Regions from separate parts of the Modestobacter sp. I12A-02662 genome, predicted to be linked through region 1. Evidence: riboswitches for the same ligand, from Rfam matches in the RefSeq annotation. Region 1 holds a riboswitch; each other region holds the start of a gene.
What was found. Region 1 has a riboswitch for cyclic di-AMP ahead of HL189_RS12210 (C40 family peptidase). Riboswitches for the same ligand answer to the same signal wherever they lie in the genome.

Region 1 (3,840 bases):
AGCCCGTCGAGACGCCGTAGTGCGGCCGGTCGTCCCCGGCCAGCCGGTCGACCACCTCCCGGGCGCGCGCGATCTCGGCCAGCGCCTCGTCCGCCAGCCGCACACCGGCGTCCTCGCGGGCGACGCGCACGACGTCCCCGGCCCCCACCGGGCCGATCCCGACGACCACCTGGTCCGGAGCCATGGGGTCATCGCACACGGTGCCCGGCCGGTCGCCTAGGTGTTTGCGCCCCGCTCCTGCCCGGGGACCCGTTCCGCCCGTCCGGCCGGGGTGACCCGTGCGGGCGCTCAGATGCCGGTCTCGGCCGGCAGGTCGCCGTGCCGGACGGCGCGGACCAGCGCGGCGTGGTCCTGCTCGGTCTGGTCGGCGTAGGCCCGGGCGAAGCGGCAGAACGCCTGCCGCACCTTGGGGCCGTCGCCCAGGTAGCCGGCGATCATCGACGCGCCGCTGGTCCGGGCGTGCCCCTTGGCGAGCAGGTAGCCGCAGATCCCCGCGTAGTCGGTCAGCGCGGAGGAGTCGATCCCGTCGACGGTGATCGCGCCCTTCATGTCGCGGAACTGGCGGACGTAGTACTGGACGTCGCCCACGCTCGTCCAGCCGAGCAGCGGATCGCTCACCGTCTGCACCGCCTGCTGGTACTCCACGACCCGCTGCCCCTGGTGGGCGTGCCAGGCCCGGTCGCCGTGCACGAACGGTGCGATCACCGACCGCCGGGCCTGCTTGAGCTGGAGGAACAGCACGTCGTCGGGGCTGCTGCCCTCGCACAGCGCGACCCACGCGCGCAGCCCCACGGAGCCGACGCCGACCACCTTGTGCGCGATGTCGACGAGGCGGTAGCCACCCACCAGCCGCGCCCAGTGCGGGGGCAGCGTGGTCAGGTAGCCGTCCAGCGCCGCGGCCAGCCGGTCGGCCTCGGCCGGCTCCGGCCGGGTGATCAGCGGCGGCTCGTTCACGATGCGGCGCAGCCCGTCGGCCTGCTGCTCGGTGATCCGGGGGAGCGCCCGGTCGCCGGTGCGCTTGCGGGCCCGCCGGGACGACGCCTCGATCTCGGCCCGCAGCGCGGTGCGGGGGCCGGTGCTCAGCATCCGGTCGACGTCCAGCCGGTCGTAGGAGCGGGCGAGCAGCGGCTGCTCGGCCAGCGCCGCGATCTGCAGCTGGTACTCCTCGACGCAGCGTTCCACCGCCTCGCCGCACGCGGACTCCGGGGACCCGTTCTGCCGTCCGGCCACCCAGACGCTCGTGGTGAGCCGCCGCAGGTCCCACTCCCACGCCCCCGGGTGGGCCTCGTCGAAGTCGTTCAGGTCGAACACCAGCTCGCGCTCCGGGGAGGCGTAGAACCCGAAGTTGCCCAGGTGGGCGTCGCCGCAGACGACCGGGGTGATCCCGGTGGCCGGCAGGTCGGCGAAGTCCGCGGCGTGCACGTTGGCCGCGCCGCGGAGGAAGGCGTACGGGGAGGCGATCATCCGCCCGATCCGCACCGGGACAAGCCAGTCCAGTCGCCCGTCGTGCGACTGGACCACCGTGGCGACCGCGTCGGCGCGGCCCGGGGGAGGGGTCCAGTCGCCGAGTGCCGTGCGCGGCACCCGCTCGCGCAACCGGCGGCCGAGCGCGTACCGCTCCGCGCGCGTCGGCGCGCTGCGCCGCAGGGACGAGTACGCCTGGTCGTCGTCGGCGGAGGCCACCACCGTGTGCGATCGCCGGTCCCGCTGCTGTCCGGTCACCTGCCGGAGCTTCGCAGCTCCCACGCCGATCCGGCCACCCGCCGGTGCCCCGGCCGCGGCGGCGGCCGGGGCACCGGCGAGGAGCGTCAGGCGACGCGGCGGGCCGAGGAGTAGGGCATGTAGTCCATGTTGATCACGTTGACCGGCTTGCCGGCGGTCGCCGCGTGGACCACCTGGTTGTTGCCGACGTAGATGGAGGCGTGCCCGCCCCCGTAGAAGAAGACCAGGTCACCGGGCTGCAGGGCACCGCGGGAAACCGGGGTGCCGGCGCTCCGCTGGCCGCTCGTCGTGCGCGGCAGGTTGATCCCGGCCGCCTTGTAGGCGAAGGAGGTCAGCCCCGAGCAGTCGAACGCGTCCGGGCCGGCGGCACCGTACCGGTAGGGCTTGCCGACCTGGGCGAGGGCGACGTTGACGGCGTTCTGGGCGGTCGCCGAGGACGCCGCCGCGGCGGTCGTGGTGGCGGCCTGCGCGTTGCTGGCCTCGGCCACGGCGGGGGCCAGGACGATGCCGGCGCCGGCCAGGGCGGCGAACGCGCCGCGCTGCAGTCGGCGGGCAGGACGAGCGGACGTGGACGTGCGAATGCGCGCCATGGGCGGCGGGTTCTCCTGTTCTCCACAGCCGCCTACCGAGTTAGCTGACGGGTTCGGGCGGGGAACTCGCCCGGCCGCCCTCGTCGTCGTGCGGACGAGGGCGCGCTTCACCCCAGTACTGCGGTGGGTCCCCGGTCCAGGTGGTCGCGTCGTGCGACGGCACCCGGTTCGGCGGCGTCCGGGGGAGGTGTCACCAGGGGTAGGCGACGTGGGGCCTCACTCGGACCGGGACGACGCTAGGTACGGGCCTGAAGCGCTGCAAACGACGGAATCCGTTCCACAGCGGCACCGAGAACAGGGGCTTGACAGCCGAGCCGGATCCGACTCGCCGCCGGTGACCTCCCCATACGGCCGACCGGACCTGCGCGCCCCGCTGTGGGACACCCGTCACTCGACACGACAGGGGCAACATCACAGGCGGCGTGTCCTGACGCAGCGTGCTCGGCAACGTGGCTTGTGATTCGTTGCGTCCTGCCACACTGCAGGCGCGCCCCTGACTCGCAGGCCGCCTCCGCCGTCCGAACGGTGGCGACGGAACGACCGGTCCTGGCCCGGACGCGGTCATGAGGAGGCTGGCGATGGAGTCGGGGAACGTCGTGTCTGGAGCCGAGCGGGTCGTCACGGATCTCCGGGCCCGCGGGCACTTCCTGTGCCTCGCGTACGCCGACGTGGTCCTCGCCTTGTGTTGCCAGGACGCGGCGGTGACGGAGTGGGTCGAGCGGTTCTGCGAGGGCTACTTCACGCCGTCCGCCGGGAGGGTGGAGGACGTCGGGATCTACGCCACGGCGGATCCCGCGCTGCTCGCCGTCCTGCGGTGCTCGACGTCGCACCGGCCCGCAGGGGGGAAGTACGGGTACGTGGAGACCCCGCTGACGGACTCGGTCACCCTGGTGCGCAAGAGCGCCGGGAAGTCCGAGGACGACGACGTGTACCTCCTGCTGTTCCGGGAACGGCGCCAGATCCTGCTCATCGCGCCCGACGACGTCGAGGTGCAGCGCGAGGAGGTCATGCAGGTCCTCCGCGCAGCCGGCAAGTGGCTGCTGATCGAGCGCGGCTGGATCCCCATGCACTCCGCGTGCGCGGCGAAGAACGGCCGAGCCGTCTGCGTCGCCGGGGAGAAGGCATCGGGCAAGACCAGCACGCTGCTCAACCTGCTGGCGCGGAACGGCTGCGACCTGGTCGCGCCCGACAAGTTCCTGCTGCGCGAGGACGCCCAGCGCCGCCTCGAGGTCTGCGGCGTGCCGGGCAAGATCGGCGTCCGCGTCGGCTCAGTCGTCGTGCAGCCCCGGCTGCTGGACTGGCTGGCCCGGGAGGAGGCGCCGTTCTTCCCGCACCTCAGCCCGCAGGAAGTGCAGCGCATCGCCGAGACCAACACCCCGGAGCAGCTGCGGGACCGCAAGGAGAAGGTCCCGCTGCTGCCGACCGAGCTGGCCGGGCTGTTCGGCGGGTCGATCGTGCCCACCGCCCCGCTCGGACTGCTCCTCCTCCCGGTCTTCGACCCGAGCCTCGACGAGTCACGGCTCGTCCG
Region 2 (3,840 bases), on a different contig from region 1:
GGCGGGCCGTACACGGTGTAGAGCACCAGGGGGTTGACCCCGTTGTTGACGAAGTTGTGCTTCTTGCCCGCCGGGACGACCACCAGGTCGCCCTGCGCGACGTTCTTCTTCTGACCACCGACCTGCGCCTGGCCGGTGCCGCTGACGAAGGTCAGGATCTGGTCGACGTCGTGCACCTCCTCGCCGATCTCCCCGCCCGGCGGGATGGTCATGATCACCAGCTGGGTGTGCTCGCCCGTCCACAGCACCCGACGGAAGTCGGCGCTCTGCTCGGCGACGGTGGCGATCGTGAAGTGCTCCATGGACGCCCTCTCTCCCGATCTCCTCGCTCCACGGCCGGCGCAGCGCCGGCCGGCCGGCACGGACGCCGGCTCGTGATCCAGTCAAGTGCAGGTAGGCGGCCCGCGCGATCCGAGCTGCAGGCCGCGGGCACATCGACGGCGCGCGGTTGTCCCTGGCCCGACCGGCCCGTCGTGCGCCAGGGTGGGACAGGTCCCGGCGCGGTGCCGGGTGCGGCCAGGGGAGGACGACGGTGACCGACCAGTCAGCGGACGCGGCACGGACGGCGGAGCGGGACGATGCGGTCCGCGAGCCGGGCGGCGAGCACGAGGTCTCGACCCGGGCGGTGATCGACGGGGGCGTGGTCGTGGGCCACGACGGGTCCGCCTGCGCGCAGGACGCCCTGCAGTGGGCGGCCCGGCTGGCCGAGCGTGCCTCCTGGCCCCTGCACGTGGTGCGCAGCTGGCGGATCGCCACCGCGCCTCAGCCGTCCAGCTGGGAGGTGGGCTACGTCCCGCCGATGACCGACTACGAGAAGGCGGTCCTGACCGACCTCGAAGCCGACGTGGTGGCGGCGCTCGGCGCCGAGCGGGCCCGCCAGGTCACGTGCCACGTCGTGCACGTCGCACCGGTGAAGGCGCTGATCCAGTCGGCGGAACACGCCGACCTGCTGGTGGTGGGCGCCCGCGGCCGGGGTGGCTTCGCCGGCCTGATGCTCGGGTCGACCAGCGACCAGATCACGCACCACGCGCCGTGCCCGGTGACCGTGGTGCGCAGCAAGCGCCGCCACTGACCCCGAGGACCCGGCCGGTCCGCGGTCCCGGTCGCGGTGTCCACTGACGGGGTGTCCGCTCCGCGCGCCGTCCCGCCGTCCTTCCTGCAGGGCCACACCCGGCTCGCCCGCCCGTCCCTGGTCCCCGAGGTGCAGCTGCACGTCGCCGACGACGTCGTGGCCCTCTGGGAGGCGATGGAGACCGAGGTCGGCGGCGCCGGGCAGGACCCGCCGTTCTGGGCCGCCGCCTGGCCGGGCGGCCAGGCCCTGGCGCGCTACGTGCTGGACCACCCGGAGGTCGTCGCCGGTCGGCGGGTCCTCGACCTGGGCGCCGGCAGCGGGCTGGTCGCCGTCGCCGCGCTGCGGGCCGGTGCGGCCGCGGTCGTCGCCAGCGACGTCGACCCGTACTCGCACACCGCCGTCGCCCTCAACGAGCAGGTCAACGGGGTGTCCGGGATCGAGGTGGTGGGCGACGTGCTGGACGGCGAGCCCCCCGCCGTCGACGTCGTGCTGGCCGGCGACGTCTGCTACGACCGGGAGATGACCGCCCGGGTGCTGCCCTTCCTCGGCCAGGCCTGGCTCCGCGGCGCGACCGTGCTGCTCGGCGACCCGGGCCGGGCCTACGTGCCGCGGGAGGGGTTGATCGCGGCGGCTGAGTACGACGTCCCGGACGCCGATGGGGAGCAGGTGCGCCGGACGACGGTCTGGCGACTGCCCTGAGCGCACCCGTCACACCCGCCCCAGGGGTGCTGCCACACCTCGGCGTCCTGCGCAACGAGTGGCAGATCACGACGAAATCGGGCCCCGGCGATTGTCACGGCCAGGTAACGGCCCGTACGTTGGCAGTATTCGGTCGGACGACAGATCCCCACCCGGGGGAGCCCGCACCGGATGCCGCCGAGTCGCTGCGCGCAGCGAGCCGGGGACCCACCGCAGCACTGGGGTGAATCCCGCCTCGGGCACACGTGTGCCTGGGACGGGTAGGGCGACTTCCAGCCCGAACCCGTCAGCTAACTCGGTAGGCGGCCACGGAAGATCCGGAGCCCCTCTCTTCATGTCCCACGGCACCAACGCGCACACCTCGATCGAGCAGGTTCCTGCCACCGACGTCCACGCGCTGGCCGAGGCGGACGCCACGGTCGGGACCGACTCCCCGCGCCGCAGCCGGCGCACCCCGGCCGGCTTCCGCCGTCCCGCCATCTACCTGGCGGCCGCCGCCGCGGGCGCGATCATGGTCAACGTGCTCGCCACGAGTGAGCCCGCGGCCCAGGCCACGGCCGAGCCGGTCAGCGTCGCCGCCACCCTCGGGCTGACCTCGCAGCAGAGCGTCGTCGCGGACGGCGTCGTCGGCGAGCGGCTCGGTGAGCTCGCCGCGCAGCGCAGCCAGCGGGAGGGCGAGCAGGCCGCGGCCGCCGCTGCCCAGGCTGCCGCCGACCAGGCCGCCGCTGAGGCGAAGGCCGCCGAGGAGGCCCGGCTCGCCGCCGAGGCCAAGGCCGCGGAGGAGGCCCGGCTCGCCGCCGAGGCCCAGGCCGCCGAGGAGGCTGCTGCCGCCCGGGCCGCCAAGGAGGAGTCCCCGGCGCCGCGGTCCGGCAGCGTCGCCGCATCGGGCTCGTACCAGGACTACGCGCTCGCCAAGGTCGGCGGTGACTCGTCGCAGTTCTCCTGCCTCGAGAACCTGTGGGGCAAGGAGAGCGGCTGGAACCCCAACGCGCAGAACCCCTCCAGCACCGCCTACGGCATCCCGCAGTTCCTGAACTCGACCTGGGCGAGCACCGGGATCGCCAAGACCTCAGACCCGTACCGCCAGATCGACGCCGGGCTGATCTACATCGAGTCGCGGTACGGCTCGCCGTGCAGCGCGTGGTCCCACTCCAAGGCCAAGAACTGGTACTGACCCCAGCAGCGGCCTGACCCGCCGACGAGGCCCCACCCCGACGGGGGTGGGGCCTCGTCCGCGTTCCGCGGCTCCCGTGCCCGCAGGATCGCCCGGTGGTCGAGCGGGCGACGGCGACACCCCGTCCCCCCCGCAGGGCCACGTGCCGCGCGTGGGAGGACCATCGGGGACACTCCACCTGTCCACCCACCCGAGCGAGGAGCACCGACCCGTGGCCAAGCACCGCGCACCCGAGGGTGCCGCGACGGACTTCGATGCAGCCACCAGTGCGCTCGCCGACGTGACCGGGAAGTACTCCGTCGACGTCGCGCACACCCGCATCGGCGTCCGCGCCCGGCACGCCATGGTGACCACCGTCCGTGGGTCCTTCACCGAGTTCGCCGGGACCGCCCACCTCAACGTGGCGGACCCCGCGGCCAGCAGCGTCGAGCTGCGCATCGCGACCGCCAGCGTCGACACCGGGGTCCCGGACCGCGACGCGCACCTGCGGTCCGCGGACTTCCTGGACGTGGAGCGCTTCCCGGAGATCGTCTTCCGGTCGACCGAGGTCGAGCAGGTCGACGCCGAGGTCTACCAGGTCACCGGCGATCTGACGATTAAGGGCGTGACCCGTCCGGTGTCGATCGACTTCACCCTCACCGGCTCCGCGCTGGACCCCTTCGGCAACCTGCGGGTCGGGTTCGAGGGCGCGCTGGCGATCAAGCGCAGCGAGTGGGACCTCACCTGGAACACGGTGCTGGACACCGGCGGTGTGCTGGTCAGCGACCGGGTCCAGGTGGAGTTCGACGTCTCGGCCATCAAGGTCTCCTGAGTCGGGGACGGGGGCGCGCCGGTCGCCTGAGTGACCGGCGGACGCCATCCGCGCCGGCTCACCGGCTGCGGTCGAGAGGAGGTC
Region 3 (3,840 bases), on a different contig from region 1:
GCTCCACTGCGCGTCGAGCCCCTTGCCGCCGGCCACGCGCGGGGTGACCAGCGAGGGGTCGTTGAGGTCGCTCTCGGCGATGAGCGTCAGGGGGCGGCCCTCGGCGACCGACAGGCGCTCCACCTCCACGGCCATCTCCTCCAGCACGTGGGTGGCGCGCTCGTCGACCAGGGCGTGCACCGCGTCCAGCCGCAGGCCGTCGACGTGCATGTCGCGCAACCACATCAGCGCGTTGTCGATGATGTAGCGGCGGACCTCGTCGGAGTCGGGGCCCGAGAGGTTCACCGAGTTGCCCCAGGTGTTGGCCCCGCCCTCGCTGAAGACCGGGAAGAACAGCGGCAGGTAGTTCCCGGACGGGCCGAGGTGGTTGTAGACGACGTCCTGGATCACGGCGAGGCCACGCTGGTGGCAGGCGTCGACGAACCGCTGGTAGGCGGCCGGGCCGCCGTAGGTCTCCTGGACGGCGTACCAGGCGACGCCGTCGTACCCCCAGTTGTGCGTGCCGTTGAACCCGTTGACCGGCAACAGCTCGACGAAGTCGACGCCGAGGTCGACCAGGTGGTCCAGCCGGTCGATCGCCGAGTCCAGCGTGCCCTCGGGCGTGAACGTGCCGATGTGCAGCTCGTAGACGACACCGCCGGCGAGCCGGCGGCCGGTCCAGGCGCGGTCCCGCCAGGTGTACGCCGCGGGGTCGAAGCGCCGGGACAGCCCGTGCACGCCGTCGGGCTGCCGCCGGGAGCGCGGGTCGGGGCGGGGGGTCTCGTCGTCGTCGAGCAGGAAGCCGTAGTCGGCCTCCGGGGACGCCGGGACCGTGGCACGCCAGGAGCCGGCGTCGTCCTGCCGCATGTCGTGCACCTCGCCGTCGACCTGCAGGCGGACCCGCTCGGGCACGGGCGCCCAGACGGAGAACTCGACGGGCTCGGACATGCGGGGGCCTCCAGAGGCGGGTCGGGCGGGCGGCGCGGGAGATCATGCCCGCGTCCCGGCGGGCCAACCCTCGGTGTGCCTGAGCCCACCGGACGGCGCTGCCCACGGGATGGCGCTGCCCCCCGGAGGCGGCCGGGGCTGATGCCCCGGCCGCCCTCGGCGCGTCAGACCGTGATGACCTGACCGACGAAGATCCGGTTCGGGTCGCTGATCGTGCTGCCGTTCTGGTTGTGCAGCTGGCGCCAGTTGACGCCATGGGCTGCGGCGATCTCCGCCAGGGTGTCGCCGGGCTGCACCGTGTAGGTGCTCCCGGACGACGAGGCGGCGGCCGGCGCCTGGGCCGCCGGTGCCGGTGCTGCCGGTGCGGGCGCCGCGGCCGCGGCCGTGGACCCGCCGGTCAGGTACCGGCCGCAGTGCGGCCAGGCGCCGATGCCCTGGCCGTCGAGGACGCGCTCGGCGATCTCGACCTGCTGGGCCGGGGTGGCCAGGTCGGCCCGCGACGCGTACTGCCCGCCGCCGTAGCCGAGCCACGTCGGAGAGCTGAACTGCAGCCCGCCGTAGTAGCCGTTCCCGGTGTTGATGTGCCAGTTGCCGCTGGACTCGCACTTCGCGACGCCGGTCCAGTCGTGCTCGGCGGCCTGCGCGGGTGAGACCCCCAGGGCGAGGGCGGTACCGAGCGCGGCGGTGCCGACGACGCCCGCGCGGAGCAGGCGGCGGCGGGCAGGGGTGTGCTGGACGTGCTGGGACATGCGGGATCCTCCGATCACCGCCGGCGAGGTGAGCTGTCGGGTTCGGGCGATCGGTGCCCGGCCGCGTGCCGCGGCTTCACCCCGAGGCGCACTCCTGGTTGCGGGCGCGCCGGATGTGGGTCCCCCACCCCCGTCCGGGAGGTTCGATGTCAGGCGGCCGGTGGACGGGGTTGGGCGGTCCGGCGCCTCGCAGCCCGGCCAGGGTGCCCGGATGCGCCGGGAACGCTAAGCGGAACCGGCGAGTCTCGCTGAGCGAGCCCGGCGCGTCCTGTCGGTGTGTCGGTGACAGGCCGAGCCGGTCGCTGCGCACAGCGACCGGCCCGGGACGACACGTGTCCGTGCTCCTCGTGCGGGGTCCCGCCCCCGGAGGTGCTTCAGGAGTCGCGGACGAGCAGGGCGACCGGCAACCTCGTGAGCAGTTCCGCCACTGGTGCGCCGGCCGCGTCGGAGACCACCCGCGCACCGGTGAACAGGTCCCGCCAGGCGCCGGTGGGCAGCTGCAATGCGGTGTCGCCCCAGCCCGTGCCGGCGACGCGCACCGGCAGTCGGGTCGCCACGGTGACCACGCCGCCGCGGTCGAAGGCCACGACGGAGTCCGCTGCCGCGCCGGCCACCTCGACCGGCGTGTAGGCAGTGAACGCTTCGGGGTGGTCACGGCGGTGCCGCAGGGTCCGGGAGACCACCAGCAGCTTGGCCGCACCGGTCTCGTCGACCGGGGGCACCCGGCCGCCGTCCAGCCGGGCGAGCAGCGAGCGGCGCTGCGCGTAGTCGACCGGACGGCGGTTGTCCGGGTCGACGAGCGAGAAGTCCCACAGCTCGGTGCCCTGGTAGACGTCCGGGACGCCGGGCATCGTGAGCTGCAGCAGCTTCTGGCTCAGCGAGTTGCTGTACCCGAACGGCGCGATGCGGGCGACGAAGGCGTTGATCGCGCCGTGCGTCGCCTCGTCGTCGAACGCGGCGTCGACCAGCCCGTGCAGCTGCTCCTCGAACTCCTGCACCGGGTTCGTCCAGGTGGTCGAGGTGCCCGCCTCGCGGGCGGCCTTCTCCACGTAGGCGTGCGCGCGCTCCCGGGACAGCGGCCAGGCGCCGACCAGGTTCTGCCACACCAGGTGCGCCAGGGAGCGGTCGGCCAGCGGGTGCCGGTCGAGCAGCCGGCGCACCAGCTCCGCCCACTCGGCAGGGACCTCGGCCAGCACCGCCAGCCGGGCCCGGACGTCCTCGCTGCGCTTCGTGTCGTGCGTGGACAGCGTCGTCATCGAGGCCGGACGCCGCTCGGCCCGCCGCTGCTGCGCCTCGTGGAACCCGGCGACCGTCGTCCCGAACCGGGCCGGGTCCCCGCCCACCTCGTTGAGCGCGACGAACCGGGCCCACCGGTAGTAGGCGCTGTCCTCAACGCCCTTGGCCATGACCGGGCCGGAGGTCTGCTCGAACCGGGTGGCCAGCTCGGTGCCGGCCTGGCCCAGCAGCGGGTGCAGGGCGTCGACCGCGGCGGTGAGGTCCGGCCGGCGCTGCTTGACCGCGTGGACCGTCTCGTCGAGGTGCTCCCGCCCGTCGGGCAGGTAGCTGCGGTACACCGGGAAGCTGGCCAGCAGCTCGGCCAGCCCCTCGCGCACCTGCTCGGCCGGTATGCCGGGCAGCTCGCCGACGATCCGCTGCAGCCGCGCGACCTCCGAGCCCAGCATCCCGTCGGTGACCTCGCGCTTGCAGTGGTGCACCAGCCGCGCGTAGTCGACGGGCGCGCCGGCCAGCTCGGTGTCCAGCGCGGTGATCGCCGTCTCGCCGGCCGGGTCGACCAGGACGTCGTCCACCTCGGCGAGCGCGTCGTAGCCCGTCGTCCCCGCCGTCCGCCAGCTGTCCGGCAGCTCCTCCCCGGGCTCCAGGATCTTCTCGACCACGGTCCACCGGTCGCCGGTGGCCTCGGCCAGCCGGTCCAGGTAGCCCTTCGGGTCGGCGAGGCCGTCGGGGTGGTCGATGCGCAGCGCGTCGACCGAGCCGCCGTCGACCAGCTCCACGATGGTCCGGTGGGTGGCGTCGAAGACCTCGGGGTCCTCCACCCGCAGCCCGGCGAGCGTGTTGATCGCGAAGAACCGGCGGTAGTTGAGCTCGTCGTCGGCGCGCCGCCAGTCGACCAGCTCGTAGTGCTGCCGGGCGTGCACCGCGGCCG
Region 4 (3,840 bases), on a different contig from region 1:
GAAGATGTGCCCGCCGGGCATGGCCAGCGAGGCCTCCACGTCCAGCGGGGACGCCGCCTGCAGGCACGGCCGGCCGTCGGCGTCCCGGGCCAGGCAGTCGAGCAACGGCTCGGCCAGGTACTCGTCGAGCTGGCCCACCACCCGGGCGACCGCCTCGTCGCGGGTGCCGTCGGGGTGGGTGGTGAACAGCTCCGCCGGGGTGTGCAGCCCGAACAGCGTGAGCGTGTGCAGGCCGGTGTCCCCGACGATCGTCGGGTCGGTCAGCGAGTGGCAGTAGACCTCGAACGGGATCACGTCGGGCAGCCGGCCGGCCGCGGCCTGCGCGTACGCCGCGTCGATCTGCGAGGCGGCCTCGTCGACGTGCACCGTGCCGCTGAACACCCGGTGCGGGTCGCCGCCCGAGCGCAGCCGGGGCAGCCGGGCGAGCACCATGTTGACCTTGAGCTGCGAGCCCGAGGGCCGGGGAGCAGGGGCGGTGGTGCCCAGCAGCTCGTCGAGCACGGCGGGTGCCGCCCCGGAGACCGCGTAGCCCGCGTCGGCGGCCCGGGCCGTCCCGTCGTCGTCGGTCCAGTGCACCGTGACGCCGTCCGGCCGGGTCTCGACCGCGGTCACGGTCGCCCCGGTGACCAGCTCGGCCCCGGCGGCGCGCGCGGCCGTGGCGATCGCGCCGCTCACCGCGCCCATCCCGCCGACCGGGACCCGCCACCGCCCGGTGCCGTTGCCGATCAGGTGGTACAGGAAGCACCGGCCGGCCAGCCCGTCGGCGGCGTGGACGTCGGCGAACGTGCCGATCAGCCCGTCGGTGAGCGCGATCCCGCGGACGACGTCGTCGGACAGGTGCGCACCGACCACGTCGGCCAGTGGCCGTTCCCGCAGGTCGTGCCACAGCTCCGGGTCGCGGAGCCGGCCGGCGAGCTCCGCCTCGCCGAGCAGCGGCTCGGTGAGGGTCGGCGCGAGGTCCTCGGCCAGGGTCGCCAGCCGGCCGTAGAACCGCCGCCAGCCGGCGAACTCGGCGTCCCCGCCGGTGAGGGCGTGGAAGGAGGCCGCCGTCGCCGGGCCCTCCTCCCGCTCGACCAGCAACCCGCCGTGGGCGCCGTCGCGCACCAGGGGGGTGTAGGAGGCGACCGCGCGGTCCAGCAGCGTCACCTGCAGGTCGAGGTCGGTGACGATCCGGTCGGGCAGGAGGCTGACCAGGTAGGAGTACGCCGACAACCGGACGTCGACCCCCGGGAACACCTGCTGGCTGATCGCGGCCCCGCCGAGCACGGGCCGTCGCTCCAGCACCAGCACCGACCACCCGGCGCGGGCCAGGTAGGCCGCGGCGACCAGGCCGTTGTGCCCGCCGCCGACGACGACGGCGTCGTGGCGGGCGGCCGGGCCGGTCACGTGAGCCCCCGCGCGAGGAAGAGGGAGTCCTGGTCGTCCTCGGAGGAGCCGAACGCGGCGGCCGGCTCGTACCCGGCCCGGGTGTAGAGGCCGACGGCCTCGGGCTGCCGGGGACCGGTCTCCAGGCGGAGGGTGGTCCAGCCGCGGCTGAGCGCCTCGACGGCGCCGTCGTGGCGGGAGCGCAGCTCGGCCTGCTGCGCGGCGGTCAGCTGGGCGACCTCCGGGTCGTCCCAGGCGGCGGGGGAGATCGTCGGCACGCGCTCATCCTGGCGGGTCGGCGTGCACGCGGCGCAGCAGGCCCCGCACCGCCGTCCGCGGCGTGGTCCGCGCGGTGCTCGCGGAGCGTGGTGGAGACGGCCGGAGACGGGACGCAGCGCACGCCCCGTCCCGGTCGGCCCCCCGGTCGCGGCCGGGCGGAGGCGACCAGGTCGGGTCGCGTGTCGGCCGTCCGGCGGCGGAGGACGAGGCACAACCCCCGCCGGGCCGGACCCTGCGCACCGCGTGCCTGTCACGCTCCGCCAGCGTGTCGAAGCACACGCCGGGAGTTTGTCCACAAATTGACCGAAGGGGTTTGTCACGACCACATAACGCCCCTAGGGTCGACCGCGGTCCGACGGGCACCTCGGTCACCCTCCCGGGTGACGACCGGCCGGACCGCCGCCGAACTCCACGGCCCGCGCAGTCGCGGCGGGCCAGGGGACCGGGGACCCACCGCAGTACTGGGGTGAAGCACCCGCGGCCCGTCTCGGGCCGCTGGTGCCGGGCGTCTTCCCGCCCGAACCCGTCAGCTAACTCGGTAGGCGGCACGTGGAAGAAGGGACCACCCGCCAGACATGGCGAGTTCGCACAGCCCTGCCCGTCGGCGGGCCACCCCTCGTCGGGTCCTCCTCACGCTCCTCGCCGCCGGCGCCGTCGCGCTCACCCCGCTGCCGGCCCTGGCCGACCCGACCACCTCGGGCGAGGCCGCGACCCTGGTCGCCGAGAAGGCGCACGAGCTCGAGGTCGTCACCGAGAAGTTCAACGACGCCCGCGAGGAGCTGAAGGCCCAGCAGGCCGCGGCCGACGAGGCCGCCGCCCAGGTCGAGGCCGCCGAGGCCGCGCTGACCACCGCTCGGGACTCCGTCCGCCAGGTGGCCCGCAGCGCCTACACCGGCGAGCAGCTGAGCACGCTCGAGGCGATGCTCAGCAGCTCCTCGTCCGACGAGCTGATGGACCGCGTCGGCACCCTCGACGTGATCGCCGACCACAACACCGAGGTCCTCGCGGCGGCCCAGGCCGCCGACGACACCGCCAGGCAGGCGCAGGACGCCGCGGCGGAGGCCGCGGCCGACGCCCAGGCGCAGGTCGACCGCGTCGCTGCCCAGCAGGACGACCTCAACGAGCAGATCGCCGACTACCAGGCCCAGTACGAGCGGCTGGACGCCGCGGAGCAGGCGGCCTCCCGCGCCGACGCGGAGCGGCACCCGACCACCCCGGCCCTGCCGCCGGGTGCGGCGCCCGCGCCCGGCACCCCGCCGGCTCCCCCGGTCGTCGGCGGCAGCGGTGCCGCGCAGGCCGCCGTCAGCACCGCCATGGCGCAGATCGGCGACCCCTACGTCTGGGCCGCCGCGGGGCCGAACTCCTTCGACTGCTCCGGCCTGGTGCAGTACGCCTACGCCGCCGCGGGAATCCCGCTGCCCCACTCCAGCAAGGGCCAGGCCTCGATGGGCCGCGCGGTCAGCCGCGGCGACCTGCAGCCCGGCGACGTCCTGGCGTTCTACAGCCCGGTCAGCCACGTCGGCATCTACATCGGCAACGGGCAGATGGTGCACGCGCCGACGTCGGGCAGCAGCGTCAAGGTCGTCTCCATCGACTACATGGGCCAGATCACCGCGATGCGCCGTCTCGCGGGCTGAGTAAGGACCCGGTCCAGCACGTCGCGTTGCCCCGGTCGCCGTCTGGCGACCGGGGCTCCGTGGCATCCGGGGGACGTCGGTCACATCCGGGAGCCCGCGCGCCCGGTCGTGCGTTGACCCCGGTCGTGGCTGCCCGACTCCTGGACCCCCCGACCGTCGCCCGCGCCTTCCGCGCCGTCGCCATCGCCGAGGCGGTGTCCTGGGTGCTCTTGCTCGCCGGCATGTTCGTGAAGTGGGTGCTGGGCACCTCGGAGCTCGGCGTCCAGCTGGCCGGGCCGGTGCACGGCGCCGTCTTCGTGCTCTACGTCGGCCTCGCCCTGCTCGCCTGGCGGGTGCTGCGCTGGAGCCCGCGCACGGCGCTGCTGGCGCTCGCCGCGTCGGTCCCCCCGTTGGTCACCGTCTGGTTCGAGCGGTGGGCGCAGCGTGCCGGGCACCTGCCGTCCGGGGCGGTGACGGCGACGGCTGGCTAGCCTCCGCCCATGGTCGAACCCGTCCTGCCCGCCACCGCCCGCCGGCTGCTCGCCCGCACCGCCCGCGTGCAGCGGGACGGCCGGGCGCC

Region 2: another riboswitch for cyclic di-AMP. It lies ahead of HL189_RS19010 (transglycosylase SLT domain-containing protein); the one in region 1 lies ahead of HL189_RS12210 (C40 family peptidase).
Region 3: another riboswitch for cyclic di-AMP. It lies ahead of HL189_RS13645 (transglycosylase family protein); the one in region 1 lies ahead of HL189_RS12210 (C40 family peptidase).
Region 4: another riboswitch for cyclic di-AMP. It lies ahead of HL189_RS17890 (C40 family peptidase); the one in region 1 lies ahead of HL189_RS12210 (C40 family peptidase).

Annotation. Positions count from the first base shown of each region.
Region 1 is NZ_JABGDE010000007.1:181,878-185,717, forward strand. It holds gene hutH (histidine ammonia-lyase) at 1-184, opposite strand, end outside; gene HL189_RS12205 (DUF2252 domain-containing protein) at 289-1,722, opposite strand; gene HL189_RS12210 (C40 family peptidase) at 1,809-2,312, opposite strand; cyclic di-AMP (ydaO/yuaA leader) riboswitch at 2,326-2,481, opposite strand; gene HL189_RS12215 (hypothetical protein) at 2,909-3,840, shown strand, end outside.
Region 2 is NZ_JABGDE010000013.1:133,152-136,991, reverse strand. It holds gene HL189_RS19025 (cupin domain-containing protein) at 1-302, opposite strand, end outside; gene HL189_RS19020 (universal stress protein) at 533-1,072, shown strand; gene HL189_RS19015 (methyltransferase) at 1,124-1,771, shown strand; cyclic di-AMP (ydaO/yuaA leader) riboswitch at 1,937-2,091, shown strand; gene HL189_RS19010 (transglycosylase SLT domain-containing protein) at 2,106-2,945, shown strand; gene HL189_RS19005 (YceI family protein) at 3,157-3,756, shown strand.
Region 3 is NZ_JABGDE010000008.1:173,166-177,005, forward strand. It holds gene treZ (malto-oligosyltrehalose trehalohydrolase) at 1-927, opposite strand, end outside; gene HL189_RS13645 (transglycosylase family protein) at 1,092-1,676, opposite strand; cyclic di-AMP (ydaO/yuaA leader) riboswitch at 1,680-1,835, opposite strand; gene treY (malto-oligosyltrehalose synthase) at 2,051-3,840, opposite strand, start outside.
Region 4 is NZ_JABGDE010000012.1:95,644-99,483, forward strand. It holds gene HL189_RS17880 (phytoene desaturase family protein) at 1-1,386, opposite strand, end outside; gene HL189_RS17885 (hypothetical protein) at 1,383-1,643, opposite strand; cyclic di-AMP (ydaO/yuaA leader) riboswitch at 2,035-2,204, shown strand; gene HL189_RS17890 (C40 family peptidase) at 2,220-3,281, shown strand; gene HL189_RS17895 (DUF3817 domain-containing protein) at 3,407-3,751, shown strand; gene HL189_RS17900 (serine hydrolase domain-containing protein) at 3,761-3,840, shown strand, end outside.